2 regions of the Pseudonocardia sp. TMWB2A genome follow, and region 2 is predicted to be linked to the other one. Evidence: riboswitches for the same ligand, from Rfam matches in the RefSeq annotation. Region 2 holds a riboswitch; the other holds the start of a gene.
What was found. A riboswitch is a leader RNA that binds a small molecule or an ion and turns the genes downstream of it on or off. The one in region 2 is predicted to bind thiamine pyrophosphate.
Positions count from the first base shown of each region.

Region 1: it holds a riboswitch for thiamine pyrophosphate, as region 2 does, so the genes downstream of both, thiC (phosphomethylpyrimidine synthase ThiC) here and thiO (glycine oxidase ThiO) in region 2, are expected to answer to the same signal.

Region 1 covers NZ_QKQY01000001.1:1,510,995-1,526,686, forward strand. The annotation lists gene DMP17_RS07025 (retron St85 family RNA-directed DNA polymerase) at 1-229, shown strand, start outside; gene thiC (phosphomethylpyrimidine synthase ThiC) at 261-2,183, opposite strand; TPP riboswitch at 2,298-2,403, opposite strand; gene DMP17_RS07035 (hypothetical protein) at 2,589-3,080, shown strand; gene DMP17_RS07040 (TIGR00730 family Rossman fold protein) at 3,122-3,703, shown strand; gene pnuC (nicotinamide riboside transporter PnuC) at 3,743-4,345, shown strand; gene DMP17_RS07050 (AAA family ATPase) at 4,342-4,866, shown strand; gene lepA (translation elongation factor 4) at 4,994-6,820, shown strand; gene DMP17_RS07060 (glycine zipper 2TM domain-containing protein) at 7,036-7,386, shown strand; gene DMP17_RS07065 (CsgG/HfaB family protein) at 7,673-8,446, shown strand; gene DMP17_RS07070 (peroxiredoxin) at 8,642-9,235, opposite strand; gene DMP17_RS07075 (hypothetical protein) at 9,333-10,046, shown strand; gene DMP17_RS07080 (OmpA family protein) at 10,177-11,166, opposite strand; gene ung (uracil-DNA glycosylase) at 11,280-11,996, shown strand; gene DMP17_RS07090 (hypothetical protein) at 12,036-12,572, opposite strand; gene DMP17_RS07095 (alkylphosphonate utilization protein) at 12,674-12,994, shown strand; gene DMP17_RS07100 (TonB-dependent receptor domain-containing protein) at 13,022-15,022, opposite strand; gene rpsI (30S ribosomal protein S9) at 15,374-15,692, opposite strand, start outside.
Region 2 covers NZ_QKQY01000002.1:2,001,672-2,017,363, forward strand. The annotation lists gene DMP17_RS24055 (class I SAM-dependent methyltransferase) at 1-27, opposite strand, end outside; gene DMP17_RS24060 (hypothetical protein) at 92-697, shown strand; gene DMP17_RS24065 (gamma carbonic anhydrase family protein) at 795-1,316, shown strand; gene DMP17_RS24070 (thiazole synthase) at 1,363-2,133, opposite strand; gene thiS (sulfur carrier protein ThiS) at 2,136-2,336, opposite strand; gene thiO (glycine oxidase ThiO) at 2,336-3,508, opposite strand; TPP riboswitch at 3,506-3,614, opposite strand; gene thiE (thiamine phosphate synthase) at 3,645-4,346, shown strand; gene DMP17_RS24090 (hypothetical protein) at 4,391-5,710, opposite strand; gene DMP17_RS24095 (DUF3159 domain-containing protein) at 5,869-6,537, opposite strand; gene DMP17_RS24100 (SGNH/GDSL hydrolase family protein) at 6,693-7,481, shown strand; gene thpD (ectoine hydroxylase) at 7,494-8,420, opposite strand; gene DMP17_RS24110 (ectoine synthase) at 8,550-8,945, opposite strand; gene ectB (diaminobutyrate--2-oxoglutarate transaminase) at 8,955-10,208, opposite strand; gene ectA (diaminobutyrate acetyltransferase) at 10,205-10,795, opposite strand; gene DMP17_RS24125 (hypothetical protein) at 11,121-11,429, shown strand; gene DMP17_RS24130 (SDR family oxidoreductase) at 11,521-12,261, opposite strand; gene tatA (Sec-independent protein translocase subunit TatA) at 12,282-12,557, opposite strand; gene DMP17_RS24140 (HalD/BesD family halogenase) at 12,762-13,631, shown strand; gene DMP17_RS24145 (choline/carnitine O-acyltransferase) at 13,637-15,421, shown strand; gene DMP17_RS24150 (NAD-dependent epimerase/dehydratase family protein) at 15,439-15,692, shown strand, end outside.

The DNA of each region.
Region 1 (15,692 bases), on a different contig from region 2:
GGTTACAGGATTGATACTGACCAACGATGATCGAGTGTCCATTGGACGAGAACGAAAAAAGCTAATTAGATCGATGGTCGATCACTATCGGAAAGGTTTAATGAACGACGAGCAGAAGAAAAAACTGAAAGGCTTGATCGCATTTGCTCGAGACGTAGAGCCGGAATTTGTTTCTCGATTAGAAACAAAATACGGAAAAGATTTAATCGAAGCTATACGGCATATATAGCTTGGTACCGCTCAATTATTTCTTGCGTTTGTCAATCCCGCTCCCAGTCGCCGCCGCCCATATACAACTCCCGCCCGGTTTCGACATAGATCTTGCTCATTTCCGCCATGCCCGCTTCCGCCTCATCCGCCGCGACAAAAGCATCGGCGTCCTGATTCTGCAGCTTCGCAAATTCGCGCACTTCCTGCGTGATTTTCATGCTGCAGAATTTGGGGCCGCACATCGAGCAGAAATGCGCGCTTTTGGCCCCCTCCGCCGGTAACGTCTGGTCGTGATATTGCTCGGCGGTGTCGGGGTCTAGGCTGAGGTTAAACTGGTCGCGCCAGCGGAATTCGAAGCGCGCGCGGCTTAGGGCGTCGTCACGGACTTTGGCTGCGGGGTGGCCCTTGGCGAGGTCGGCGGCGTGAGCGGCTAACTTATAGGTCACCACGCCGACCTTCACATCATCACGGTCGGGCAGGCCCAGATGCTCCTTGGGCGTGACGTAGCACAGCATCGCGGTGCCATACCAACCGATCATCGCCGCTCCAATGCCGCTGGTGATATGGTCATAGCCCGGCGCGATGTCGGTGGTAAGCGGTCCAAGCGTGTAGAAGGGGGCTTCGCCGCACGCCTCCAATTGCTTGTCCATATTCTCCTTGATCTTGTGCATGGGGACATGGCCCGGCCCTTCGATCATCACCTGCACATCCTGTTCCCACGCGCGCTTGGTGAGTTCGCCCAAGGTATAAAGCTCGGCAAATTGCGCCTCGTCATTCGCGTCTGCTATGCTGCCGGGGCGCAGGCCATCGCCAAGGCTGTAGGCGACGTCATAGGCCTTCATAATCTCGGTGATCTCGTCAAAGCGTTCGTACAAGAAACTTTCCTTGTGATGCGCGAGGCACCATTTCGCCATGATCGATCCGCCGCGCGAGACAATGCCGGTCACGCGCTTTGCTGTGAGCGGGATATAGGGCAGGCGGACGCCCGCATGGATGGTGAAATAATCGACGCCCTGTTCAGCCTGTTCGATGAGCGTGTCGTGGAAGATTTCCCACGTCAGTTCCTCGGCAATGCCGCCGACTTTTTCGAGCGCCTGATAGATCGGCACGGTGCCGATGGGGACGGGCGAGTTGCGCAAAATCCATTCGCGGGTGTCGTGGATATTGCGGCCTGTGGAAAGGTCCATGACGGTGTCCGCGCCCCAGCGGATCGACCACACCATCTTGTCGACTTCCGATGCAACGTCGGATGCGACCGCGCTATTGCCGATATTGGCGTTGATTTTAACGAGGAAATTGCGGCCAATCGCCATTGGCTCGCTTTCGGGGTGGTTGATGTTCGACGGGATGATGGCGCGGCCGCGCGCAACTTCTTCGCGGACAAATTCGGGCGTCACATAATCAGGGATGGCAGCGCCGAAACTCTCTCCATCGCGGACATATTCTTTGAGGCGCGCGCGGCCCAAGTTTTCGCGCTCCGCCACATATTCCATTTCGGGCGTGATGATGCCGCGGCGGGCATAGTGCATCTGGCTGACATTCGCGCCGGGTTTGGCGCGCAGCACCCGCTCGCGCACGTTGGGGAAAGGCTTGACCCCGCCGCTGCGATCCGGGCCGAGTTGGCCATTATCTTCGGGGCGCACTTCGCGCTGGGTGACTTCTTCGACATCGCCGCGCGCAACAATCCAGTCGCGGCGCAATTCGGCAAGGCCCTTGTCGATGTCGATATGCACATTGGGGTCGGTATAAGGGCCGGACGTATCATAGACGCGCACCGGCGCTTCACCGCTGGAAGGTTCCAGATGAATTTCACGCATCGCGACGCGCACACCTGACGGGGTTTCGACATAGACTTTCTTCGATCCGCGAATGGGGCCGGTGGTGACGCTGGGGAGCGTTGCTTTGCCTTCGGTGCGGGCGGGCCCCTGATTTCCGTCGGAAATCAGATCTTCACTAATAGAAAAGTCAGCCATCAGTATCAACTCCAATATTGTTGTTTACCTGCCTGATCCGAAAACCGGTTCCCACTTTTCGGGGCAGGTAAAGCTAGTTCGGAGTGATAACGGTTTTGGTCCTTTGGCGTGGCTTAAAGGAAAAACCGCCCTCCCTCCGCCGGTCTTAACCGGTTCAGGTTCAACGGGTCGCGGGCATCACAGCACCGCCTCTCAGCCATCGGCTCCCCGGGGTATGGGCCTATGTATAGAGAGTTATTGTGCCAGTGCAAATGTCTGGTGGAGGAAGCGGGTGACCTTGTTGGACGCGCGCAGTCGGGCTATGGGCAACCGTGACGCTATGCCGCACGGGAGTCCGCCTTTATGCACTATGGAAAGCTTATGGTCGTCGCGACAGTAACCATGATATTATCGGCGACCGGTATATTGGCCGATGCGCCCCTCAAGGCGCAATCCGTTGACACCACCGGCAAAGTCATGATGGAAACCGCTTGTCGCGACAAGGATTTTGCAGGCTTTTTTGAAGGGTTCAGCCGCGCAAGCTGGCCTGAACGGCAGGCTTATCTGGCCCCGTCCATCCGGGTGGTGAAGAACGGCAAGGCCCGCATGGTCCCGCGCGCCGCTTATACCGGCTATGATATCATGCTGATCGATTATAGCTATGCGACCGCAAGCAGCTTTGCCCTGTTCGAAGCGGGCAAGCGCGCCGGTTATGACAAAATTACGCATAATGCCGTCCCCCTTCCCAAGGGCGATTATCGCGTGGACTGGAGCCGCGGCACATTTGCGGTCACGGGAGAGGATGAGGCGGAAGAAAGCCTTGTCCGCCGCTTTGGCCCCGCGCAAAGCTATAGCTTCCGCAAAACCGCAAGCTGCTGGCAACTGGTCGAAGACCGCACCGGCGCGGCCCCGCGCTGAATATCATTTCCCCCTTAACCGGAGACTTTATGCCCCATAAGTTGAAACGCCTCGCCGTCTATTGCGGTTCGGCATCGCCAGCCGACCCTGTCTATATCGAAACCGCGCAAGCGGTCGGGCGGGCACTGGCGGAGCGTGGCATAGGGCTGGTCTATGGCGGCGGACGGCTTGGGCTTATGGGCGCGGTTGCCGATGCGTGCATCCATGCGGGCGGCGAAGTCATCGGCGTTATCCCCGAAGCTTTATGCTCCAAGGAAGTGCGCAACGATCTTTGCACCGAACTCCATATCGTACCGGGGATGCACGAGCGTAAGAAGATGTTCACCGACCTGTCGGATGGCTTCATCACCATTCCGGGCGGCGTCGGCACGATGGACGAATTGTGGGAAGCGATTAGCTGGGCGCAGCTTGGCTATCATGAAAAGCCGGTCGGCGTTCTGAATGTTGCGGGCTTTTATGACCATCTGGTCGCGTTCAACCAGCATATGATTGATGTGGGTTTTGTCCGCGAGGCGCATAAAAATATCATGATTGTCGATGATACATTGGATGGCCTTATCACCCGCATGGCGGCTTATGAACCGCACCAGACGATTTTCCGGATGAAAGCCGATGATCTTTAATCGCGCGCGCCTGACAAAGATTGTAACAGCCTAGCACCCATGATCTTTTCTACGCTTGAAACCATTGCTGTGGTGCTGGGGATGATGAACATCATCCTCATCATCCGGCGCAGCATCTGGAACTATCCGTTCGGGATAGCGATGGTGAGCTGCTATGCGTGGATCTTCTACGGGGCTAAGCTTTACAGCGACGCTCTGCTCCAGCTTTTCTTCTTTGTCGTGCAAATTTACGGCTGGTGGGTGTGGTCGCGCGCCGCGAGCGATGCCGAAGATCACAAAATCCCCGTGTTACAGCTTAACAAGGTCAACCAGTTGGCGGTGCTGGGCGGATGCCTTATCCTGACGCTTGGCTGGGGAACGATGATGGCGCGGATGACCGATGCCCATTATCCTTATTGGGATGGTGCGATTGCGATGATCAGCGTTGTCGCGCAACTCTTGCTCGCGCGCCGCTATGTCGAAAATTGGGTGTTGTGGATCATCGTCGACATTCTGGCGGTCGGGCTTTACTGGACCAAGGCCTTGCATTTGACCGCTATTCTCTATGGTCTGTTCCTGCTGCTTGCTATAGTCGGGCTTATCCAATGGTGGAAAATCCATCGTGCGCAGCGGCCCCAAGAGGAGAGCGAGGCATTTCGTTGAATATCGTCCTGCACGGCGCGGAAAGCACCGGAAAATCAACACTCGCGCGGCAACTCGCGGCGCATTATGACGCGCCCTTTGTGCATGAATATGGCCGCACCTATTGCGAAGCCTATGGCACCGATTTGATGCCGGACGATCTGGTCAAGATCATGCGCGGCCATATGGAATTGACCGCCGAAGTGCGCAAACAAGCCTGTGCGCTGTTTTTCTCCGACACCGACCCGCTGATGACGGCGGCCTGGCAGATGATGATGTTCGCATCGCGCCATCCCGATCTCGACGCCTTTACCGATGTGGGCGACCTCTATCTGCTGATGGATGATGATTTGCCGTGGATCGACGATGGCCTGCGCGTCCACAAAAGCGCCGCCGAACGCGCGCATTTCCAAGCATTATCCAAGGCCGAACTCGACCGGCGCGGCGTGCCTTATGTGGTGATTTCGGGCGACGGCGAAGCGCGCAAACTCAAAGCCATTGCCGTCATTGACCGGATGCTTGCCGGACGGCGCGACCGCTGAGCCAAGGCGCGCACGGGCTTGCCTTCTGAATCAACGGTGACAGCAAGGCTTGGCCCTGCTATCGGCGCAGAATCTTTTTATCGGGCGGGCCACAAAAGGTCCGCCTTCATCGCATTATGAAGCATCCATGACCGACCTTAGCCTCATCCGCAATTTTTCGATTATCGCCCATATCGACCATGGCAAATCGACGCTCGCCGACCGTTTGATCCAATATACGGGCGGGCTGTCCGACCGTGAAATGTCCGGCGCGCAGCAAGTGCTCGACAATATGGACATTGAAAAAGAGCGCGGCATCACGATCAAGGCGCAGACCGTCCGGCTCGACTATAAAGCCAAGGACGGCATCACCTATGAGCTTAACCTCATGGACACGCCGGGCCATGTGGACTTTGCCTATGAAGTATCGCGCAGCCTCGCCGCGTGCGAAGGCGCGTTGCTCGTGGTGGACGCCGCCCAAGGGGTTGAAGCGCAAACGCTTGCGAACGTCTATCAGTCGATCGAGCATGACCATGAAATCCTGCCGGTCATTAACAAGATTGACCTGCCCGCCGCCGAACCCGACAAGGTGAAGGCCGAAATCGAGGAAGTGATCGGCCTTGATGCGTCCGACGCGGTGCTGGCTTCGGCCAAATCGGGCATCGGGATTCAAGATATTCTCGAACAGATTGTCGCCAAAATCCCGCCGCCCAAGGGCGACCGCAATGCGCCGTTAAAGGCGATGCTGGTCGATTCATGGTATGACCCTTATCTGGGCGTCGTCATTTTGGTGCGTGTGATTGATGGCGTCATCAAGAAAGGCCAGCAGATCAAATTCATGCAGGCGGGCACGACCCACCTCATCGACCGCGTCGGTTGTATGCGCCCCAAAATCGAAATTTTGAGCGAGATCGGCCCCGGCGAGGTTGGCTTTATCACCGCGCAAATCAAGGAAGTCGCGCAAACCCGCGTCGGTGACACGATTACCGATGCCAAGCGCCCGACCGCAGAGCCTTTGCCGGGCTTTAAGGAAGTGCAGCCTGTAGTCTTCTGCGGCCTGTTCCCGACCGACGCCGCCGATTTTGAAAAGCTGCGTGAGTCTATCTCAAAGCTGCGCCTCAATGACGCGAGCTTTTCGTTTGAAACCGAAAGCAGCGCGGCGCTGGGCTTTGGTTTCCGCTGTGGTTTCCTCGGGCTGCTCCACCTTGAAATCATTCAGGAGCGCCTGACGCGCGAATATGATCTCGACCTTATCACCACCGCGCCGTCGGTGGTCTATAAGCTCAAGCTCAGCCGCTCGAAAACCGAAGATGCGCGCGAGATGGAGTTGCACAATCCGGCGGATATGCCCGACGTCAACCGCATCGACGAAATTCAGGAACCGTGGATTGAAGCCACGATTTACTGCCCCGACGAATATCTGGGCTCGATCCTCAAACTATGTCAGGACCGGCGCGGTATCCAGAAACAGCTCACCTATGTCGGTGGCCGCGCGCAGATCGTCTATGAGCTGCCGCTCAACGAAGTGGTGTTCGATTTTTATGACCGGTTGAAGTCAATCAGCCGGGGCTATGCCTCGTTCGACTATCACCAAATCGGCCACCGCCCCGGCGATCTCGTCAAGATGAGCATCATGGTCAATGGCGATCCGGTCGATGCGCTGAGCATGATCGTCCACCGTGGCACCGCCGAAGCGCGCGGACGCGGTATGTGCGAGCGGCTGAAAGACCTCATCCCGCGCCACCTGTTCAAAATCCCGATCCAGGCGGCCATTGGCGGCAAGGTCATCGCCCGCGAAACCATTGCCGCAATGCGCAAGGACGTGACCGCCAAATGCTATGGCGGCGACATCAGCCGCAAGAAAAAGCTCTTGGAAAAGCAGAAAAAAGGCAAGGCCAAGATGCGCGAATATGGCAATGTCAGCATCCCGCAAGAGGCGTTTATTGCTGCGCTTAAGATGGGGGATGAGGGGTAGTCGGCGCACGCTGTAGCTCCCTGTCGCTTCTCTCCTTGGCGGGTGAGGCGTCACAAGCTGTAAAAAACGCGCCTCGTCCCATCGTCGCTTTTGCACTCTTCACCGCCAAATTGCACGTATTTCTGCCGTTGTCAGGCGTTCATGCAACCAGCGTTCATCTATGTTCGTTCATACCCCAAATCACGAGATTACATCCATGCGAAAGGGTAAGAACAATGAGCATGATTATGGCTGCCATGATGGCAATCAGTCCGATGAACGGAGCCGCAACGATGCCGAGCTATGTGCCGGATATGACTGCGGCGACCACTAGCGACTTTTACAAAAAGCGGTATCGCGACCGCCGTGTGCGTAGCAACGAGCGTTTGTGGCGTGATAATCGCGGTCGCTGGCGTTGTAAGCGTGACAATGGCACGACCGGTCTGGTGGTCGGCGGGGTTGTAGGCGGTGTTGCAGGCCACGAGATTGCTGGCCGTGGTGATAAAACGCTGGGCACTATCATCGGTGCAGGCGTGGGCGCTATTGCCGGTCGCGAAATTGACCGGGGCAGCGCACGCTGTCGCTAAAAAAAAGATACGTCTCTTGAATGAGAGGCGTCATCCCACCCTTCGGGGTCGCAACGGACGGGCATCGGAAACGGTGCCCGTCTAGTTATGTGGGAGTGCTCAGCACTCTCCCTCTCCTCTCGCCTCACCTCCCGTCCGATTATGTGATAATCGTCACCTTGCGGGACAGCTGCGCTTTTGGCTCTACCAATATTTCCTGTCTCCGTTAAGAGTTAGCGCAGATTCGCACGGATCTGCGGGGGTATGTGCGCATCGTCCACAGGGAGAACCCAAGGGAGTTATTTTGATGAAGAAGATTCTGATCGCGCTGGCTGCGGCGAGCGCCATGACGATGGCGGCCACGCCCGCAATGGCTCAAAACAACAAAAGCAAAAGTTCGGGACGCAAGGCGCAAGAACGCGCATCGGCCGAAATTCCGGTCTGCACCCGCAAGCTCGGCTCGATCGCGATTGTCGAACCCGACTATCGCTGGTGGTCGGAATATGGGCTGACCTCGCCCGAAGCCTTGCTCAAGGTCATGGTCATGCGTTCGGGCTGTTTCACGTTGGTCGATCGCGGACGCGGGCTTGAAAGCCGCAACCTCGAACGCGCGCTTGCCGACAATGGCGAATTGCAGCGCGGGTCGAACATTGGCAAGCGTCAGGTGCGCGCGGCGGACTATTTCCTTGTCCCCGACATTGTATCGCGCAACCGCAATTCGGGCGGCGGCGGCCTTGGCGGCGCGCTCGGCGGCCTCATCGGCAACCGCACCATCGGCGCGATTGCGGGCGGCCTCAACGTCAAGAAGAAGGAAGCCAATGTCACGCTGACACTGGTCAATTCGCGCACCACCGAACAGGAACGCCTGACCGAAGGCTATGCCCGCAAGACCGACATCGGTTTTGGCGGCGGCGGCTTTGGCTGGGGCAGCGCATTGGGCGCGCTCGGCGGGTCGAGCTATGAAAATACCGAAATCGGTCAGGTCATCGTGCTGGCCTATCTCGACGCCTATCGCGATCTGGTGACGCAGTTGGGCGGGATGCCGACCAACCCCAGCGCCGCCGCCCCGCGCGCCGAATAAGGCATAGGGTTAGAAGAATGAAAAAGCCCGCCGGGAGGATATTCCGGCGGGCTTTTTTCATTTCGAATATTCTCAAATAAGCCCGCTAGTCCTGAACCCGTTAGTCCTGAGCTTGTCGAAGGACGCCCATCAATATTACGCCAGCCTTAAAACCGCCCTTCGACAAGCTCAGGGCTAGCGGGTTATAAATAGGCTTTACCGCCGCGCCGGACGCGTCTTCAACCGCTCCACCGCCGCCAGCGTGTTGCGGACATGGTCGACATAATTCATATCGCTATGCACATAAGCAATGCGCCCGTCAGCTGCGATGACGAAGCTAGTGCGGTTGGTCATATTGACCGCCGGAAGCTTGACATCATAAGCCTGCATGATGCGCGAGGTGGCAATCGCCACCGGAAATTTGGAGCGGCACACCTCGGTCGAAAAACGCTGGAGATCGGCGATATTGTCCGCCGACATACCGATAACGGTCGCGCCAGCCGCAGAAAAACGGTCATGATTTTCCGCAAAGGCCGCCGTTTCCAAGGTGCAGCCTTTGGTGAAGGCTTTGGGGAAAAAATAAAGGACAACCGGCCCTTTGGCGAGTTGTTTGCGAAGGTCGAGCGTGAAGACTTTGCCGCCAATCGCGCCTTGCGTGACAAATTGCGGCGCGCGGGCATTGGCCTGAAGCGCGGCGGTCGTGGTGGCGGGCCGGAAGGTCATAAAGCCCAGCCCCCCGACCAAGGCGACCGGCAGGGCGACTTTCAAAATACGGAACGCTTTGCCCGCAGCGCGGTTGGTGGCAGACATATCAAGGCTCCTTGTTTGGGCTATAGCCGATGCGCGCAAATCTTACCGTTTTTCGTGCGCGGGGTCCAGCGCAGAAGGGGCAATGCAGGAGATGACCATGCCCCCCAAGCCCCTCCCCGCCGCCCTTTGTCTTGCGAGCTTGCTGGCGCTGGGGGCGTGCAGCGATACGCGTGAAGCCCCGCAGGATAAGGCGGGGAGCGGAACCGGATCGGGGGTATCTACTGCGGATGCGGGGGCTGCGGACATTTCTGCCCCAACCGCGAATAGCACAACCGGGCCGGGAGAAAGTGGCGCACCTGCGACCGGCGCTACAACCGACCAAGCAACTGTCCCCGCAAGCGGTCCCGAAACAAAAGCGCATGCGGCCACGGGTATCCGCTCGGTCTATAGCTCGATCAAAGGATCCGCCTGCAAAACCATCGCCGCCGATGACGAGGCAGAATATCGCGAGCAGAAATGCACCGGCTTTGCGGGCACCCCGCTCTATATCAAGGAAGGCGATTTGCGCGCTGATCTGGATGCGGGTGCGATGGGCGAATTTTTAACCCCCGGCCCGTTTAACGCGGCCAGTGATACGGTCGAATGGCGCGTCGGCAAAGACGGCCAACCCTTCGCCATCATCTTCCGCCTGACAAGCGACGTCCCCGACCAGCCCAAGCAAAGCTGGCTCATGGTCGAAACCGTCGGCAAAGGCGGCAAACCCGGCTGCCGCTTGGCCGAAATTCCGGGGGCGACGCGCGATGCGAACAAAGTCGCGCGGGACAAAGCCGATACGGCTGCTGACGGCAAAGCGAAATGTATGACTTATTGAGAGGCTTAGATTGCGCCATACCCGCCCAAAAAAATCGGCCCGGTGGTGAGACCGGGCCGATGGCTAGCCTGTTTTGCGTGAGACGCCTAAGCGCCCCCCACAAAACAGCGACGAAGCTATAATGCCGCCCTTATTTGGCGGTCACGACCAAATCGGTGCGGCGGGCATTCTGGTCAGCGCCGCCTTTGGTTTCGGCGATACCGCCCGCTTTGGAATCAAGACGGCCAGCGTCCACGCCCTTGGCGACAATCGCTTTGACCACATTGGCCGAGCGTTCCGCAGAAAGTTTTTCGTTGGTGGCCTTGTCACCAGTCGCGTCGGTATAGCCGACAACCGAGGCTTTGACCTTGGGATAGGCTTTCATGATCGCGCCGATACTGTCGATGGTCGGTTGGTCTTCGGCGCGGATCGCGGCGGAACCGGTGTCGAAGTTCAGCTTATCGAACGTGAAGGTTTTCGGCACCGCATCGCCCGACGTCACAAATTTATAGAGATTGTAAGTGATCGTTCCCGGCGTGATGTCGAGCTTGCTATTGTCGGCAAGCGTCACGCTTTCAACTGGTCCCGTCGCTGGGGTTGCGGGTGTAGCAGGGGTCGCCTGCTCAACGCCGGGGTCAGCAGGCATGGGCGCAGGCGCTTCCGCCGTGCTGCAACTCTTGAACGCGAGGAATGCGGCAATCGCAGCGGCAATAAGCAACAGCCACGGCCAAAAACCCATCCGCCGTTCCGGCTCTACCGGGTCATTATAGGTTGCGGGCGTCACAGGATCGCGATGCAGAGGATCGCGGTGCACAGGATCGCCATGCACGCCATCACGGATACGGTCACCCATCCGGTCGATCCCGCGCTCTGCTGCATGGGCCGCGCCGCCGACCGTCGCCGCAGCGCCCGCCGCCAAGCCACCCAAAGTCGTCAATATGGTGGACCAAGCGCCGTCCAGATAGGCCGATTCCCCGTCCACGCGCGCGAAACGGGTGAGCGGCACATCATGTTCGCCATCGACCACGCCTTCCTGCCGCAAGCGCACATTATCGCCCGCTACGCCCAAAATTGTGCCGATAAAATCACCGTCGGAATCCAGCACGCGCATCCCTGCGCGCAGATCATTTGCTGTTATCATAGTCCCTCTCCCTCTAGCGTGCGCCAGACATTTTAAGGGCGTCGGACGCAGGCTTGGTTGGTGGCTGGAAAACGGTTGACCCGTGCGAATGTTCCGTGCAGGCGCTTGGGGCCATGAGCGCGATAAAACTCGAAGCTGGCTGGAAGGACGCATTACAGGCGCAGTTTGATGCGCCTTATATGGCGGCGCTGCGCCAATTCCTTGTCGATGAACGCGCCCAAGGCCGCCGCATTTTCCCCAAGGCGAGCGAATGGTTTCGCGCGCTCGACCTCACCCCGCCGGACAAGGTGCGCGTGGTGATTTTGGGGCAGGATCCTTATCACGGCGTGGGACAAGCGCATGGCCTGTGCTTTTCGGTGCAACCGGGCGTCAAACCGCCGCCCTCGCTCGTCAATATCTATAAGGAATTGAAAAGCGATCTGGGTATTACCCCGCCTGCACACGGATTTCTCGAACATTGGGCGGAGCAAGGCGTGTTGTTGTTAAACAGCGTGCTGACCGTCGAAATGGGCAAAGCCGCATCGCATCAAGGGCGCGGGTGGGAAAAATTCACCGACGCGATTATTGCTGCTATCAATGCGCGCAAGGAACCGGTCGTCTTCCTGCTATGGGGCAATTATGCGCAGAAAAAAGCCGCGTTCGTCGACAGTATCGACAAAGGCGGGCCGCATCTGGTGCTGAAATCCGCGCACCCTTCCCCGCTCTCGGCCCATAACGGCTTTTTGGGCTGTAAGCATTTTAGCCAGACCAATGCGTTCCTCGAAAGCCACGGATTAGCGCCGATCGACTGGACACTCCCCGATTTGACCGAGCAGCAAAATTTGCTGTGAGGACGGGCTTGCGAAGGATCGGGGCATCCTTCGCGCGCGTCAGTCGTAACAACCTTCTTCGAAAATCGCGGCCATTTCGGCGGGGACCGGCGGGAGGGGCCCGAGTTTCTGGTTGCCATAGCTTACCGAAAGCCCTGCTTCGCCGGGGAGCAATTTGCTCAAATCGGTCGGCACGGGCGCAACGCCGGTCATGCCGCCCGCATTGGTTTCGCGGTTGGGGTCGGCGACCAGCGCGGTGACGATGCCGCCATTGCCGATGCTCATGCGGTCCTCGCTCGATACCGGCGTGAAGTTGGTCACATTGACATAAAATTTGCCCGAACCGGTCGGGCAGGCCAGCACCACGGTATTGTTGGTAGCCGCATCGGTATAGCGCAGCGAATCCCCTTCCTCATTGCTCGCCGAACGCCAATAGGCTTTGGGCTGGTCGGGCGCCGCAGGGTCTGTAACCGGTGCCGGGGTAGCCGCGCCTTCGGTCGTCTGCACAGGCGGCGGCGCTTCATCCTTGTTCTGGCAACCGGCGAGAGCAAGCCCCGACAAGGCCGCAACACACAGGGTCAGACGCGCAATCCGCATAAACTCTTCCTCATTTTCGATCGGGCGCTGGCAAGCCCTGCCGCGCCGCGTTATGGGTTGGTGCAAAGCATAGCCGATGCCGCACACAAGGGAACCTGTTTATGAGCGATAGTGACGAAGATTATGTCTATGACGATGAGACAGGCGAATGGATTAGCGCGGCAGATGCCCGTGCCAAAGCGGGCGCAGGCGGGGCCCGGGATAGTGGCGTCGAGGTGTGCGATGCGGTCGGCAATCTGCTCGCTGATGGCGATCAGGTCACGCTCATCAAGGATTTGACGGTCAAGGGCGCAGGCCAGACATTGAAGCGCGGCACGCTCATCAAATCGATCCGTTTGACTGGCGACCCCCAGGAAATCGACTGCAAATATGAAGGCATCAAAGGCCTTGTATTGCGGGCCGAATTTGTGCGGAAACGCTGATGCGCGAACAGCTTTTTCTCCTTCCCCTCAACCAAAATTATGTTTGAGGGTCAGGAAAAGCTGGATGTGGGCATTGCGGACGCGATATTCTTCTTCGTTTGGCACTAGATTGTAACGGTCCGGCGTGAAGAAGGTGCGGCGGCGCACCGCAGGGATGTCCGACAAATTCTGTCCGGTAAATTTGATCGTCGTTTTGGAGGTCGGACGATATTCGACAAAGGCGGAAAATTCAGGGTCGCTCATGCGGTTGGAATCTTCTTCCGAGCGCCAGAAGCTCGTTCCCCAAGTGCCGACTTCGGCGTCGACACCCCACGCGAATTTGCCCAAATCCTGCCGGAAGCCCAAATCCGCGCCGAGCGAGGAATAGCCCGAAAAATGGCGGTGCTGGTGGGTGTAAGGGTCGCGCACCCTTGTGTCGCCCCATGAAATATTGCCGGTCAACTGCCCGCCCTTTATGCCCCATTGGCCAAGCGGCAAGGTGAGCGCGCCGGTTGCAAAAAATTGCCGCCCATTGCCAAGATTGCCGGGGCCGTCGCCCTCCTCCAGCGGCACGCGGTCCTGCACCTGCGTAAAGGCCTTATAGCCGCCTTCGACAAAGATGCGGCCATTGGTGAAGATCGGGCGCTCCGCCGACGCGCGGAACGTCCACACACGCTGCGGCACCAGATCGGGATTGCCGCCATTGACGCGGTCATTGGCAAGCTCTGCGGCCCCGACAAAATCGTTGAAATTAAGCTGCGCCACGGTGCGCGCTGCCGACGCTTGCACCCGCCACTTATGGCCTGCCTGCCAATCCAGCGAAAGCTTGGGTTTGAGGTAAGACAGGCTGCGTTCCGCCTTGGCATCGCCCGTCACGGTGAGCCGCGAGCCTTCGTAAGTGAGGCCCATATCCATGCGCAGCTTGGACGTGAGGCTGCGCCCCAGCGTCACAAAAGGTTCGGCGCGATATTCGGTGACGACCGCTTCATCGACGCTAAGGTCGATGGGGACGGGATTGCCATTGCTATCAATGCTGTTGAGCTTGACCTTGCTGTCGAGCCGGTTGAACGCGCCTTCGGTGCCGAGTTCGACATTCCAGCCGTTCCAGTTGCTGCGGCTCCACACCAGCCGCGCGACCGCCTCGTCGCGGCGGTAGATGACGCTTTGTTCATAGCCGCCAATCTGCTGGGACGCGATGCGGTTGTGATTATATTCGAAATTGTCCCAATCGCGCCTTGTGCCAAGCAGGATGAGCTTGAGCCCCCCGCCCGCCAAGGGCCGCGTAATGTCGCCGCCCAGTTCATAATCCCATACATTGATGCGCTGGTGGTAAATATCGTCGCGCACGGGCTCGCCAACGGGCGTCACATCATTGGTCTGGCCAAGCCGGTATAGCCCGCGCGCGATGCGGCCATTGAGGTGCGCGCTGCGGTTCGCGCCATCATCATGCGCCCAAGATAAGGTGCCGAAATATTGGCCGTCGGTGATGTCGTTAATCTTGCGCCGATATTCGATGAGGTCGCGTTCGGGCAGGCTGACCAGCCGGTCATAGCCTTCTTCGGTATAGGCACTTGCGCGATAGCCAGCGGACGCGTTGAAGGTCGATTTACCCGACCGCAGCAGCGCCGACACCGACCCAACGGGATGGATGTCGCCGGTATAATCGCGCGAGATTTCGACCTCTGCGGTGCCGGACAGGCCGCCCGTGGCCGTCAGCACAAGGTTCACCACTTGGGGCTTGCCCGAATATTCCGCGCCGAACAGATCGCCCGCGCCGACTTCGACACGCAGCACGCGGTTGGCGGGGATGCGGCTCAATATGGTTTCGAGCGAGTCGGATTTGCTGCTGGGCCGCTGCCCGTCAATCACCAGATTGCCCGCCGCCCCTCCGAAACCGCGCACATCACTATTGCCGGTGCTGAGCGAAAAGCCGGGGATGCGGTTCACAATATCGAGCGCATTGGAGGGCGCAAAGGCGGTGAAATAGGCCGCATCATAAACGGTGCGACCGCGCTCGTCGACTTGCTGTGCGACGGCGGGGGATGCCATAGCGCCGAGCGATAGCATCGCCCCCGCCAACCATAAGCTGCGCCTCTGCATTGCTTTTATTTTCCGGACCATAGCCTCCGCACTCCCATTGCGATTACGCGTGTAGTCGCTGTGTATTACTAAGATAGAACAGTGTCAACGGGGGTGCAGAATTTTTTTTGGGGGCAACCATCTCCCCTCCCGCTTGCGGGAGGGGCTGGGGGAGGGCTTATCGTGAAAGGTCAATCGACCAACAGCCCCTCCCCTAACCCCTCCCGCAAGCGGGAGGGGAATTTATGTGCGCTCCTCACACAAAAAACGGCCCCGGAAAATCCGGAGCCGTCTTTTTGTTCGCAATGAACGGGTAAGAAATTAACGCTTCGAGAATTGGAAGCTGCGGCGGGCTTTCGCCTTGCCATATTTCTTACGTTCAACCGCACGGCTGTCGCGGGTGAGGAAGCCTTCACGCTTCACCGCCGAACGCAGCGCGGGTTCATATTTGGTGAGCGCCTGGCTGATGCCATGCTTGACAGCGCCAGCTTGGCCCGAAAGGCCACCGCCCTTGACGGTGCAGATCACATCATATTGACCTTCACGTTCGGTGACGGTGAAGGGCTGGTTGATGACGAGACGCAGCGTGGGGCGTGCGAAATAGACTTCCTGATCGCGGCCATTGACCGTGATCTTGCCG
Region 2 (15,692 bases):
GCGGTTGAGCGAGAGCGAGCGGTCCACCCGCCCAGCAGAGCACGGGCGGGCCGCGGGGACGACCGGTTTCCGGCCCCGGTAGACAGGACCGATGCGCTGGTACGCCGAACGTCCCGACCGGATCGCCCGCCAGGTCGTCGCCGACGTCGTCGCGCTGCTGTGGACGGTCCTCGCCGTCACCGCCGGCGTGGCCGTGCACGACGGGCTGTCCGCGCTGCGGGGGCCCGGCGACTCGCTGGTCGTCGCGGGCGGGCGGGTCTCCGACGCCTTCACCGGGGTCGCCGGGGCGGTCGGGGCGATCCCGTTCATCGGGTCCGACCTGGCCCGCGCGCTGGATCCGGCCGCGGGGGCGGGCACCGAGCTCGTCGCGGCGGGGCGGGAGTTCGGCGACGCCGTCGGCACCCTCGCGACGGGGGCGCTGGTCGTCGTCCCGCTGGTGATGCTGCTGCCGGTGCTGCTCGGCTGGCTGCCGCTGCGGCTGCGCTACGCCCGGCGGGCCGGTGCCGCCGTCGCCGCGCGGGCCGCCGCGCCGGACCTGCTGGCCGTGCGGGCGCTGTCCCGGGTGCCGGTGTCGCGGCTGGTCCGGGTCGCGCCGGACCCGGCGGCGGCGTGGCGGTCCGGGGACCCGGCCGTCGTGGCCGCGCTGGCCGCGCTGGAGCTGTCCGACCTGGGCCTGCACGCGCACCCGCACGACTGAGCGACGGCACGACGACGACCGGGCGAGGACGCAACGACCGGGCGACGACGCGGTCTCGTTACCGACGGGCACCGCGGCGGGTGCGAAGCTGTCGACCATGCCGCTGTTCGCCCTGGAGGGCCTCTCCCCCACCGTGCACCCGGACGCCTTCGTCGCCCCGACCGCGACGCTCGTCGGGGACGTACGCGTCGAGGAGGGCGCCTCGATCTGGTACAACGCCGTGCTCCGCGCCGACCTCGGGCCGATCGTCGTGCGCGCCGGCGCCAACGTGCAGGACGGGTCGGTGCTGCACGGCGGCGACGACCCGGTCACCGAGATCGGCGAGGGCGCCACGATCGGGCACCTGTGCGTGGTGCACGGTGCCGTGATCGGGGCACGGGCGGTCGTCGGGAACGGCAGCACCGTGCAGGACGGTGCCCGGATCGGCGAGGGCGCGATGGTCGCCGCCGGGTCGACGGTCGCGCCGAACTCCGAGCTGCCCGCCGACCGGCTGATGCTCGGCTCCGCGGCGAAGGAGCGCGGCGAGCTGACCGAGCAGGCCCGCTGGTGGGTGCGGACCAACCCGGACTTCTACCGCGCCCTGGCCCGGCGGCACGCCGACGGCGTCACCCCCGCCTGAGGCCTCCCGATCGGTTCCGGCGCGTTCCGCGGAACGCGCCGGACCGTCAGTCCTCGCGTTCGGGGGAGCTCGCCTGTGCCCGGTAGCGGCGCGGGATCCGGCCGGCGTGCCGGGCGTCCCACCCCGCCTCCACCCCGCGGCGCATCGCGCGCGCCATCCGCTCCGGGTCGGCGGCGCGGGTGACCGCGGTGGCGAGCAGGACGGCGTCGCAGCCCAGCTCCATCGCCAGCGCCGCCTCGGAGGCGGTGCCGATCCCGGCGTCGAGCACGACCGGCACGCCGGCGGCGGCCACGATCATCTCGATGTTGTGCGGGTTGCGGATGCCCAGCCCGGTGCCGATCGGCGAGCCCAGCGGCATGACCGCGGCGCACCCGACCTGCTCCAGGCGACGGGCGAGGATCGGGTCGTCGTTGGTGTAGGGCAGCACGGTGAAGCCGTCGTCGACGAGCTGCTCGGCGGCGTCGAGGAGCTCGACCGGGTCGGGCAGCAGGGTCGTCTCGTCGGCGACGACCTCCAGCTTCACCAGGTCGGTCTCCATCGCCTCGCGCGCCATCCGCGCGGTGAGCACCGCCTCGGCGGCGGTCCGGCAGCCCGCGGTGTTGGGCAGCACGGCGATCCCGAGGCGGCGCAGCAGGTCCAGCAGCCCGGTCCCGCCCGCGACGTCGACGCGTCGCAGCGCCACCGTCGTCAGCTCGGTGCCGGACGCGACCAGCGCCCGCTCCAGGATCTCCAGGTTCGCGGCACCACCGGTGCCCATCACCAGCCGCGAGTCGAACAGGTGGTCGCCGAACGCGAGCTTGTCGGTCTGCACAGCCATGCTCATCCTCCCTGTACCGCGGTCAGGACCTCGACCCGCGCGCCGTCGGCGGGGCGGTGCCCGGCCCACGACGTACGCGGCACGACCTCCCCGTCGACGGCGACGGCGATCCCCCGCTCCGGCAGCCCGGCCTCGGCCAGGATCCGGGCGAGGTCGGCGCCGTCGTCGACGTCGCGGTGCTCGCCGTTCAGCACGATCCGCATCAGTGGTTCCCCTCCTCGCGTGCCCCGGCGGCGGCCGGGGCGAACCGTCGCGGGTCCGCCGCGCGGACCGGTTCCGGCACGTCGTCGCCGCGCAGCAGCGCCGCGACGGCCGCCGCGGTCACCGGTACCAGCAGCATCCCGTTGCGGCCGTGCCCGGTGGCCGCGATCAGCCCGTCGGGCCCGGTGCGCCCGATCAGCGGCAGGTTGTCCCGGCTGCCCGGTCGCAGCCCGGCGGCGGTCTCGGTCAGCGCGTACTCGGCGATCCCGGGCAGGATCCGCTCGGCGTCGCGCAGCAGGTCGCGCACCCCGCCGACGGTGACGTCGGTGTCGAAGCCGTTCTCCGCCGTCGTCGCGCCGACGACGAGGTCGCCGTACCCGGGCAGCGTCCGCGGCACGGCGTAGACCGGCCGCCCGTCGACGAGTGCCCGCACCGTCCGCGACGGCGGCGGCAGCGCCCCGGCGCGCCGGGTCAGCCGCAGGATCTCGCCCTTCACCGGGCGGACCAGCCCGTCGAGCACCGGGTGCAGCGACGACGAGTGCGCCCCCGCCGCGACGACGACCGCGTCCGCCGCGACCTCGGTCCCGTCCGCGAGCCGCACGCCGGTGACACGGGCGCCGTCGTCGAGCACGCGCGCGACCCCGCGGTCGGAGACGACGACCCCGGCCCGCCCGGCCGCGGTCGCCAGTGCGGCGAGCAGCCGCCGGTTGTCCACCGACGGGTCGTCGGGCACCGACAGGCCGCCGCGGACCTCCGGGCCCAGCGCGGGTTCGAGGCGGCGCAGCTCGCGGCCGGTCAGCCGGTGCACGTCGCGGCCGAGGGACTCCAGGTAGTCCGCGAGCGCGGTCAGCTCGGCGCGGTCCCCGGACCCGGTCGCGGCGACGACGGTGCCCTCCGGGTGCATCCCGGCGTCGGTGCCGGCGTCGGCGGACAGGGCCGCGGCGAACTCCGGCCAGCGTGCGACCGAGTCCAGCCCGAGGGCGAGCAGGTCCTCCTCGCCGGGCCAGGCCTCGGTGACCGGGGCGAGCATCCCGCCCGCCACCCAGGACGCGCCGCGACCGGGCGCCGGGTCGAACACCGTCACCGACCAGCCGTCGCGGGCCGCCGCGCGGGCGACGGACAGGCCGACGGCCCCCGCACCCGCGACGACCAGCCGTCCGGCACTCGCGCTCATCGGATCCACCTCACTCCCTGCGCCGGCATGACCCGGATCAGGTTCGACGGTCGGGACCGCGTCGCGGATCCCCTCTCAGCCCGCTGCCCGGGCTCCCGTGGTTCGTCGTCGTCCGGGGCCCAGGCTACGCCGTAGCCTGCGAGCCGTGTCCGACACCGATACCCGTCCCGGCACCGGCGACACCCGGCGCGCCCGGCTCGACGGCCTCACCGACGCCCGTCTCTACCTGTGCACCGACGCCCGCACCGCGCGCGGTGACCTGGCGGAGTTCGCCGACGCCGCGCTCGCCGGCGGGGTCGACATCGTCCAGCTGCGGGACAAGGGCGGGCCCGACGGGCCGCTGGAGGCGAGCGCCGAGCTCGCCGCACTGGAGGTGCTCGCCGACGCCTGCCGCCGGCACGGCGCGCTGCTCGCGGTGAACGACCGCGCCGACGTCGCGCTCGCCGCGGGCGCCGACGTGCTGCACCTCGGCCAGGACGACCTGCCGGTGGCGTGGGCGCGCCGGGTCGTCGGCGACGACGTGCTCATCGGCCGGTCCTCGCACAGCCCCGCCGAGACCCTGACCGCCGCCGACGAGGACGGGGTCGACTACTTCTGCGTCGGACCGTGCTGGCCGACCCCGACCAAGCCGGGACGCCCGGCACCCGGCCTGGACCTGGTGCGCACGGTCGCCGGACGGGCCCCGGCGCGGCCGTGGTTCGCGATCGGGGGCATCGACGGCGACCGCCTCGACGAGGTCCTCGACGCCGGTGCGGACCGGATCGTCGTCGTCCGGGCGATCACCGAGGCCGAGGACCCGCGCGCGGCCGCGGCGACGCTGCGGGCCCGTCTGGGCTGAGCCCGGCCCCGCGGCGCCGGGATCCGGCGCCGCGGGGACGCGGGTCAGTTCTGCGTGCCGGACCCCTGGCCCGAGCCCTGGTTGCCCGAGCCCTGGCCGCCGGAGTTCTGCCCGCCCGAGTCCTGACCCGACTGGCCGGAGCCCGGCTGCTGGGTCGGCAGGACCCGGTTCAGCCCGTCCTGCAGCGGGTTCGACGAGCCCGACCCGTCCTGACCGGAGTCCCGGTCACGGGTGCTGGTCGACGACTCCGACGTGCTGGTCCCCGACTCCTCAGTGGAGGTCGAGCTCGACGACGACGTCGACGAGTCGCCCCCGGAGCCCTCGCCCCGGTCGTTCTCCTGCTGGGCGGGGGGAGCACCGCCGCGGACGACGTTGCTCACCGAGGTCCCGGACGAGCCGGACAGCGACGAGCCCTTCACGAACTCGATGCCGGAGATCAGGAACATCGACACCGCGAAGGTGACGACGCCGAGCACCGCGGACACGATCACCGTCTTGCGGGTGACCCGGACCCGGCGGAACCGGCCGTGGCCCGCTCCGGCGGCGCGGGTGGTGCCGCCGGGTGTCTGCCACGGGTCCAGCAGCACCGTCTCCTCGCCGGTGGGCCCGGCGAGACCGTGGCCGGCACCGTTCTGCGCGGCGACCGCGGTGCCCTCGGCGACGCCCTTGCCGCGCCGGGTCGCCTTGTCCTTCAGCTCGAGCGCCTTGTCCTTGCTGACCTCGAGCGAGCGGGTGAACAGCGTGGTGGCCAGCGTCGAGATGATCGAGCCGAGCGCCGCGCCGATCACCGTGCCGACCGCGCCGAGGAACGAGCCGAGCACCGCCGTGACGATCGCCGCGCCGGCGCCGGCTGCGATCTTCGTCGGGCTGAGGTCGGCCTTGAGGCCGCTCGCCTTCGTGGTGTCCGACGAGGCGTCGCCGGAGCCGTCACCGGACCCGCCCGAGCCTCCGGACCCACCGGGCCCGTTCGGTCCACCGCCGACCGGGCCCACCGGACCGCCGGGACCGGCCGCGCGGGTCGTGTCCGACGCGGGCGGCAGCACCCGGGTGCGCGGACGCCCGCCGGGCGGGGTCCCGTCCGGCACGCCCGGCCCGGGCACGACCGGACTCACCGGACGGCCACCGGGCGGGGTCTGCGTGGTCCGGCCGCGGACGGTGCCCGAGGGCGGCTGCGGGACCCGGCCGCCGTGCGTGCGGGGCGGGTGCGCGGTGCGCTGGCGGGGCAGCCGCGGGGCGTCGGAGGCGGCCACCGGGCGACCGGTGCCGGGTCGGGGAGCGGACGGCTGGGCGGGGGGACGGGCCGGGCCGGGGACGCCACGGGGGGCGTCGCCGAAGCCGGGCTCCGGGGGGCGCTGGTGTGGCATGGCTCCTTGCAGTGATCGTCGGTGCGGCGGCTCGCCCCGGGGGAACGTCCGGGAGGCCACGATTGCGCCGGACGATCACCCGAAGTGGTGACCTTCACACGACCGAGCGAAGGTCACGGGAAGATCACGATTCTAGCGCTACCAGGTGTCAGAGTCTGTCACCGGGGGTGACGGATGCCCGGGTGATCGGCCGGCAGGGCCGTACGCAGCAACGGCCACGACACGAGCACGCTCAGCCCGACCAGCACCGGGCTCAGCACGGTCCGCGCGACACCCAGGAGCACGACCTGGTCGGCCGCCCACAACGGGAGGAACACCGACAGCCGCAGGACGTACTGCGCCACCCACGCCCACGACGCCCGCTGGTACCCACGGAGCAGGTCCGGGTCGCGCCGCCACCTCGTGCGCTGCCCCAGCAGCCCGCCGACGACGACCCCCAGCAGCGGCCACCGCACGACGATCGAGATCGCCCAGGCCAGGGCGCTGCCGACGTTGGACACGATCTGAACCAGGAAGAAGTCCGACGCCCGCCCGGTCACCAGCGCGATCCCGGCCGCGACGACGACCCCGGCCAGCCCGAACAGCACCGCCCGCGGCCGCCGGCCCCGGTACAGCCGCCACCCGGCCACGACGGCCCCCGCGACGATCGCCGCGCCGGCCCCCCAGTTGATCGGGAACGCCGACCCCGCCGCCCCCGCGACCACCCAGGCGAGCACGAACGCGACCACCGGTATCGAGGCGTCCACGGCACCGGCCCGGCCACCGAGCAGTTCGGCGAGCCTCGGGTCCTCCCGGGACGCGGTGTGCGGAGCGCGATCGGACGTCACCCCGCTAAGGGTGCCCTATCCCGCGCGCCGGGTCGACGGGATCCGATTGGCGGACAGCCCGGAACAGGGTGATCATCGGCGTAACACCGGACATCGTTGCAGTGAACAACAGACAAGGCACGCGGAGGACCGGGGACGAGAGGGGGGCCGTGCCGATGCACCAGCAGACGCACGCACAGCACCGGAGCTACGTCGCGATCGGCGACAGTTTCACCGAGGGGCTCGACGACCTCACCCCCGACGGCCGGGCCCGCGGCTGGGCCGACCGCGTCGCCGAGACCCTCGCCCACCGCCGCCCCGGCTTCGGCTACGCCAACCTCGCCGTGCGCGGGAAGGTCCTGGACCAGATCGTCGACGAGCAGATCCCGGTCGCCGAACGGATGCGCCCCGACCTGGTCACCTTCTGCGCGGGCGGCAACGACATCATCGGCTGGTCCTGCGACGTCGACGACCTCGCCGCCCGCTTCGACGCCGCGCTCGGCAGGCTGGTCGCGACCGGCGCCGAGGTGCTCATCTTCACCGGCTTCGACCTGCGCCGGATGCACCCGTTCATCCGCAGGCTGCGCGGCCGGATCGCCTGCTACAGCGAGGACATGCGGGCCGCCGCCGAACGGCACGGCTGCCGCGTCGTCGACCTGTGGGCGATGGACTGCCTCGCCGACCCGCGGGCCTGGGGGCCGGACCGGCTGCACCTGGTCCCGCACGCGCACGAGCGGGTCGCCTGGCGGGTGCTCGAGACCCTCGGCGAGCAGGCCCCGGACTGGCGTGGGCCGTGGCCGGAGCCCGAGGACGGGCCGGCACCCTGGACCGCGCGCCAGGCCGAGGACCTGCGGTGGGTCACCCACCACGTGATGCCGTACCTGCGCAGGAGGCTGCGCGGCACGCACACGTGGGACGACTACCGGCCCAAGCGCCCGGAGCTCTCACCCCTCCAAGGCGCCTGAGCGCGGGACCGCTCAGCGCACCGGGGAAAGGTCCCGGGCGGCGATGTGGGACGGCCGCGGTCGCGGGGCGGAGAACGGCGCCACACAGGCGTTCTCGACGCTGTTGAACACCAGGAAGATGTTCGAGCGTGGGTACGGGGTGATGTTGTCCCCCGACCCGTGCATGCAGTTGGAGTCGAAGAACGTGGCGCCGCCCGCCTCGCCGGTCATCATGGCGATGCCGTGGCGCTCGGCGAGCTTCGCGATCGACCCCGGGTCGGGGGTGCCGATCTCCTGCTCCGTCAGCGACGTCAGGTGGTAGTCCTCCGGCGTCTCGCCGACGCAGGACACGAACGTCCGGTGTGAGCCCGGCATGATCATCAGACAGCCGTTGAACGCGTGGTTGTCGGTCAGCGAGATCGAGCAGCTCACCGCGCGCGGGCCGGGCATGCCGTCCTCGGCGTGCCAGGTCTCGAAGTCGGAGTGCCAGAAGAAGCCCCCGCCGCCGAGCCCGGGCTTGTAGTTGATGCGGCTCTGGTGGACGTACACGTCGGAGCCGAGGATCTGACGGGCCCGCGACAGTACCCGCTCGTCGCGCACCAGCCGGCCGATCGCCTCGGAGATCCGGTGCACCTCGAAGATCGAGCGGACCTCGTCGGAGGACTTCTCGACGACGCAGCGCTCGTCGGCGCGGACCGCGGGGTCGTGGGCGAGCCGGTCCAGCTCGGCCTGGTACTCCGCGACCTCGTTGGACGTGAGCAGGTCCGGCACCTGTACGAAGCCGTCGCGCTCGTGCGCCTCCAGCTCCTGGGCGCCGAACATGCCCGCGCTCGCCCGGTCGCTCCAGACGGTGGGCTCGGCGCGGTCGATGAAGGCGGGGGTGCTGGAGACGCGGGTGGGGTAGCGGTCCGCGGTGGCGCACGCGAGACGCGGTTCGTCGTTTCCGACCGGTGCGGTCATGGACCCTCCTGTGAGTCGCTGTGGGTTTGGTGTCCCTTCGGATGGATGTCGTGTGAACGACCGCGAGGGGCGTTCCCGCTGTCACACAGCGGAAACACCCCTCGCGATGTCGATTCTGGGGACGGAGGTTCAGTCCTCCGTGATCAGCGGGTACACGCCGTTCTCGTCGTGCACCTCCCGACCGGTGACCGGCGGGTTGAAGACGCACACACACTTGATGGTGGTCTTCGGGCGGAGCTGGTGCTTCTCGTTGCCGCTCAGCACGTAGATCGAGCCCGGCTTGAGCTGGTACGTGACGTCGTTGTCCTTGTCGTAGAGCTCGCCCTCACCCTCGGTGATGAAGACGGCCTCGATGTGGTTCGCGTACCAGAAGTCGTTGACCGTCCCGGCCTGCAGGGTGGTCTCGTGGACCGAGAATCCCACCTTGTCGTTGGCGAGAACGATGCGCTTGCTGCGCCACTGCTTGTCCTCGGAGATCACGTCGCGCTCGGTGTCGGTGATCTCGTCGATGGTGCGGACGATCATGGTTGTTGATCAGCTCCCGATTACGGTCTTGACGGACTCGGCGATGATCGCAATTCCCTCGTCGAGCTCGTCGTCGGTGGTGGTGAGCGGGGCGAGGAGCTTGAGGACCTCGTCGTTCGGGCCGGCGGTCTCCAGCAGCAGCCGGTGCTCGAAGGCCTTGGCGGCCACCTTCTCGGCCAGCCCTTCGCCCTCGAACTGGATGCCCCGCGCCATCCCACGGCCCTTGGTGAACATCTCGGTGCCCTGGTTGTCACCGATGATCTTGTTGAAGGCCTCCTCGACCTTCTCGCCCTTGCGCAGGGTCTCCTTCTCCAGCGTGTCGTCGGTCCACCAGTTCCGCAGCGTGTGCGTGGCGGTGACGAACGCGGGGTTGTTGCCGCGGAACGTGCCGTTGTGCTCGCCCGGGCCCCACTGGTCGTACTCCGGCTTGATGAGCACGAGCGCCATCGGCAGCCCGTAGCCGGAGATGGACTTGGAGATGGTGACGATGTCCGGCTGGATCCCGGCGATCTCGAAGGAGAAGAACGGGCCGGTCCGGCCGCAGCCCATCTGCACGTCGTCGACGATCATGATGATGCCCTTGCGGGTGCACAGCTCGCGCAGGCCCTGCAGCCACTCGATGCGGGCCGGGTTGAGCCCGCCCTCGCCCTGCACGGTCTCGACGATCACGGCCGCCGGCTCGTTCAGGCTGGAGCCGGTGTCGTCGAGGACCTTCTCGAACCACAGGAAGTCGGGCATCTTGCCGTCGAAGTAGTTGTCGAACGGCATCGGCGTCGAGTGGACCAGCGGGATGCCCGCGCCACCGCGCTTCATCGAGTTGCCGGTCACCGACAGCGCGCCCAGCGTCATGCCGTGGAAGGCGTTGGTGAAGTTGATCAGCGCCTCCCGACCGCTGATCTTGCGCGCGAGCTTCAGCGCGGACTCGACGGCGTTGGCTCCGGTCGGGCCGGGGAACTGCACCTTGTACTGCAGGTTCCGCGGCTTGAGGATGACGTCCTCGAAGGTCTGGAGGAACTCACCCTTGGCCGAGGTGTACATGTCCAGCCCGTGGGTGATGCCGTCACGGGTCAGGTACTCGATCAGCGGCTTCTTGAGCACCTCGGGGTTGTGCCCGTAGTTCAGGGCACCCGCGCCACCGAAGAAGTCCAGGTAGGAGTGGCCGTCGACGTCGGTCAGACGGCTTCCCTTCGCCGTGTCGAAGACGACGGGCCAGTTGCGGCAGTAGCTCCGGACCTGGGACTCGAGATCCTCGAAAACGGTCATGTGTTCCCACCCTTGTCTGCTGCGATCGGGCCGATGAGATACAGGTTCTCCGGCTCGTGCTCGTCACCGAGCAGGTCGGGACCGAAGAGGTCCTCCCGCTCGATCGTCATGTCGTGGCGCTCCGCGAACTTCGTGAAGAGGCGGATCGAGGAGGCGTTGTCCGGCGTGATGGTGGTCTCCATCCGCTCGGCGCCCGCCTGGTCCCAGACGGCGTCCAGCAGCCGGCCGGCCAGACCGGCCCCGCGTGCCACCGGGTCGACGCACACCTGCCAGATGAGCAGGGCGCCGTTTTCCGGACGCAGGTAGCCGGTCACGTAGCCGACCGCGCGGCCGTCGTCGCGCCGGGCGATGACCGAGGTGCGCGCGAAGTCGCGGCACCACAGGACGTAGGCGTAGCGGGAGTTCGCGTCCAGCGTCCGCGCCTCCACCGCCAGCCGCCACATGTCCACCCCGTCCGCCGGGACCGGGGAGCCGATCTCGTACGAATGGTCACCGTCGGCGTCGGCCGCCGGCGCGGGTGCGCCGGTCGCGGCGTCCCCGTCCGGAACCGTGGACGCCCGAGGAGGAGCCTGTTCGGGAGCGGTCATGACTGGCGAGATTAGTGCCGTCGGGCGCACGTCGCAGCCGCTGACGACGGGCGGCGGCCCCCGGGGCCGTGATCCACGTGACCGGCGCCACAGCCGGGCCCGGCCCGGTGGCACCCGGTGTCCGCCCTGGAAGACACCGTGATCACCGGCCCGCCCGGACGGCGCCCGGGACCCCCGTCCGGAGCGGCCGGGGGCCCGACGTGGCGCTCACCACGCTCCGCGACCACCCGGGCGCACGTTCGGCCAATCGTGCGGATGCACTTGCATCTGCACCGCTGCGGGGTGACGATGGATACTCCGTCGAATCGTGCCCGGAGGAGCTGCCGTGTCGGTGACACCCGCCAGTACGCGCCCCGTGGCCGTGGCGACCGCGCCGGTCGAGGAGCAGACCGTCACGGTCACCTGCGCCCGCGACAGCCGCAGCCACGTCGTCGCACAGGCGGTCCTGGCCGACTCGCTCGCCGCCGGGACCGGCCACTGCACCGCGCTCTGCGGGCACGTGGTGCTGCCGGCGTCGCTGGCCTCCCCGCCCGGGGACGGGTGCCTGCTGTGTGCCGAGACCTCCGGGGCCGGGCGCCGTGCCCGCCGCCGCGGGCGGATCGGTTTCGGACGCTCGGCCCGCGCCGCCTCCTGAGCGCCGCCGCCGACCGCCGTCCACACAGCCGGTCCGTTCCCCCACCGCCGGCCGGGCCCCGACCCGCGCCGGTGGCCCCCCGACCGTCGGCTCAGCGCCCGCCGGACACGTCCAGCACGGCCCCGGTGACGTAGCTGGCCTCGTCCGACAGGAGCCAGGCGATCGCCGTCGCCACCTCGTCGGGGTGACCGGCGCGGCCCATCGGGATCGACGGCGCCATCCGTTCGATCCGCCCCGGCTCGCCGGCCCGGGCGTGGAAGTCGGTGTCGAGCAGGCCCGGCCGGACGGCCGCGACCCGGATCCCGTCCGCGGCGACCTCCTTCGCGAGCCCGACGACGAGCGCCTCGACCCCGGCCTTCGCGGCCGCGTAGTCGTTCCACTCGTCGGGCGAGCCGAGCACCGCCGCGCGGGAGGTGACGTGCACGAGCACCCCGCCCGCCCCGCCGTAGCGGGTGGACATGCGGTGCACCGCCTCGCGCGAGCACAGCAGCGCCGCGCGCAGGTTGAGCGCGACGACCTCGTCGATCCGGGCGTCGCTCATGTCCTCGAGCCGCTGCCGCGAGGGGGCACCGCCGGCGTTCGCGACCACACCGGTCAGCGGCGACGGCATGGCCGCCGCCGCGTCGAACAGCCGCTCGACGCCCTCGGTGCGGGTGACGTCGGCGGCGACCGCGTCGGCGTGCACCCCGGCCGCCCGGCACTCCGCGACGACGGCCGCGGCGTCCTCCGGTGAGGCCCGGTGCCCGACGAGGACGTCCTGGCCGCGGCCGGCCAGCAGCCGGGCGGTGGCCGCGCCGACCCCGCGGCTGGCCCCCGTCACGAGCACCGTCATGCGTCGTCCGTCCTGCGGTGTCAGGCCCGGTGGGTCTCGGGGCCGGGCTCCGGGCGGGCGGTGCCCTCCGGCGTCCCCGGCTGCCGGGTGCCGGGGTCACGGACCTCGGTGTCGGCACGGGTCGCGCCGCCGGGTCCGATCTCCCCGGGGCGCTCGTCGTCGTCGCGCAGGCCGCGCATCTCGCTCTTCAGGATCCGGCTGGACCGACCGACCGACCGCGCCATCTCCGGCAGCTTCTTCGCGCCGAACAGCAGGACCAGCACGACCAGCACGATCAACCAGTGGGTGGGGCTCATAGCTCCCATGACAGCCTCCTCGCTCGCCGACGGGATCAACGAACCATCCTCCGCCGGGGTTCCCTCTCGCAAGAACAGCCTCCCACGGCGCACGGAAACTGATCGCTCAGTCACTCACCGTTGATCCGGCGACGTCGAACGGGTTTGGATGACGGTGACACCGTGGGCGGCACCGGCGCTGCCCGGGCACGAAGGAGCTGATCCGTGCAGCCGACCGCACTCGCGGCCCCGCAGGAGCTCGACCCGGTCGACCTGACCCGCTACCCGGTGCACGAACCGGGCTCGTCCGGGTGGGAGGACGCGGTCCGCCGGGCCCGCGCCCAGCTCGCCGCCGACGGCTGCGCGGTGCTCCCCGGGTTCGTCCGGGCGTCGTGGCGGGATCGGCTGCGGACCGAGGGCGAGGCGGTCGCCCCGCTGGCGCACTACGAGACCGCCGTGGTCAACGTCTACAACACCGACCCCGACCCCTCGCTGCCCGCCGACCACCCGGCGCGGGTGCCGATGGAGCGGGGCAACGCCTTCGTCGCCCGCGACCGGATCCCGGCCGCCGCGGTGGTCCACCGCCTGTACCCGCAGCCCGCCTTCCGCGCCTTCCTCGCCGCCTGCACCGGCGTGGCCGAGCTGCACGAGCTGGCCGACCCGCTGGCCGGGCTGTGCCTGAACGTCGTCGGCGACGGCCGGTCGCACCCCTGGCACTTCGACACCAACGAGATCGCGATCAGCCTGCTCACCCGCGCGCCGGAGGCCGGTGGGGTCTTCGAGTACTGCCCGGACATCCGCAGCACCTCCTCGGAGAACACCGCCGACGTCGCCGAGGTCCTGCACGGCAGGGGCGGCGACCGCGTCCGACGGCTGGTGCTGCGCCCCGGTGACCTGCAGCTGTTCCGCGGCCGGTACTCGCTGCACCGGGTGACCGAGGTGCGCGGCGACACCGCCCGGCACACGGCGATCTTCTCCTACAGCACCCGCCCCGGGGTGGTCGGCAGCGCGGTCCGCACCCGCCAGCTGTTCGGGAGAACACTGTCCGAACACGGGGGGTCGCGCGCCGTGCGCGTCGACGGGCTGCTGGACTGATGCCCGTGACCACCACGTTCGCGGCCGACGACGACCTGCCGAAGGTGCCGCTCCCGACCCTGTCCGCCTCGGTCGACCGCTTCCTCGAGTGGTGCGCCCCGCTGCTCACCCCCGACGAGTACGCCCGCACCGAGTCCGCCGCCCGCGAGCTGCTCGCCGAGGGCGGCCCCGCGTCGGTGCTCCAGGCCGACCTCGAGCGCTTCGACGCCGGCGCCCACAGCTGGCTGGACGCGTTCTGGCCGTCGCGCTACCTGGGCCGGCGCGACCGGATCGCGCTCAACGCGAACTTCTTCTTCCTGTTCGGGCCGGGCCCGACCACCGACCCGTGCGAGCGGGCCGCGCAGCTCACCGTGGCCGCCCTCGGGCACAAGGCCGACCTCGACGCCGGGACGTTCCCGCCGCTGCTCAACCGCGACGTGGCGCAGTCGATGGACCAAAGCCGCCACATCTTCTCCACCACCCGCATCCCGGGCGACCCCCAGGACAGCGTCCGCACCCCCTACAGCGACGACTGGCCGGGCCCGTCCACCGAGCGGCACGTCGTGGTGCTGCACCGCGGCCGGATCCACCGCCTCGACGTGATCGGGCCGGACGGGGCGGCGCACACCGCCGAGGAGATCGCCGGCGCGCTGCGGGAGATCCGCGACGCCCACCCCGAGCGGGCCGCCACCGGCGACGCGGTCGGCGCGCTGACCACCCTGGCCCGCGCCGAGTGGGCCGCGGTGCGGGACCGGCTGACCGGGCTGGACCCGGCGAACGCCGAGGCCGTCGACCTCGTGGAGCGGGCGCTGCTCGCGATCTGTCTCGACGAGACCGACCCCGCCGACGAGGAGTCCGCCGCGCGGACCCTGCTGGCCGGGGACTCCGGTGACCGCTGGTTCGACAAGGCGCTGTCGATCGTGGTGCTCGCCGACGGCACCGCCGGGATCAACGTCGAGCACTGCGAGCTGGACGGCACGACCGTGCTCACCCTGGTCGACGCCATGTTCGCCGACCCGGTCGAGGTGCACGCCGAGCGGATCGGGACCCGCCCGCAGGGCGCCCCGCCGCACGGCGAGCTGCGGTTCGTCCTCGACGACGACCTGCGCGCCACCGTCACCCGCGCGCACGACGCGTTCGCGGCGTTCCTCGACGCCACCGCCACCGAGCTCGTCGCCTTCGACGACTTCGGCGCCCGCGACGCCAAGGCCCTGAAGTGCTCCCCGGACGCCTTCGTGCAGGCCTGCTACCAGGTCGCGCACCGGCGGGCCAAGGGCGTCACCGGGGCCACCTACGAGTCGATCGCGACCCGGCAGTTCCGGCGCGGCCGCACCGAGGCGATGCGGGTGATCACCCCGGAGATGGTGACCTTCGTCGACACCATGGGGGACCCGCTGGCCTCCGACGCCGACAAGGTCGACACCTTCCGGGCCGCCGCCGCGGCGCACGGCGCCCGCGCGAAGCAGTGCCAGCAGGGCGACGCGCCCGAGCAACACCTGTGGGAGCTGGACTGGATCCGGCGCCGTCGCGGGGCGGAGCTGGGCGTCACCGAGCAGCTCGCGGTGTTCGACTCCCCCGGCTGGACGATCATGCGCGACGACTGGCTGTCGACCAGCTCCGCGCCGTCGGACAACATCCGGTACTTCGGGTTCGGCTCGACCAGCTCGCGCTGCATCGGGGTGGCCTACGTCCTGCTGCCCGACCGCTTCCACGTGCACCTGTCCACCCCGGCCGACCAGGCCGAGGGGATGCACGCCTTCGCCCGGGAGCTGCGGACGGCGGTGACCGAGCTGCGGAACCTGCTTGCCTGAGCGGGTTCACTGGTGGGATGGAGCGGGTCCTCGTCACCGGCAGTTCCGGCCACCTCGGTGAGGCGCTGGTCCGCACGCTGGCCGGCGACGGGGTGCCCGTCGTCGGCCTGGACCGGCGGCCCTCGCCGTGGACCGCGGTCGTCGCGTCGCTGACCGACCGCGACGCCCTGCGGTCGGCGCTGCGCGGGGTCACCCACGTGCTGCACACCGCGACGCTGCACAAGCCGCACGTCGGCTCGCACAGCAGGCAGGACTTCGTCGACACGAACGT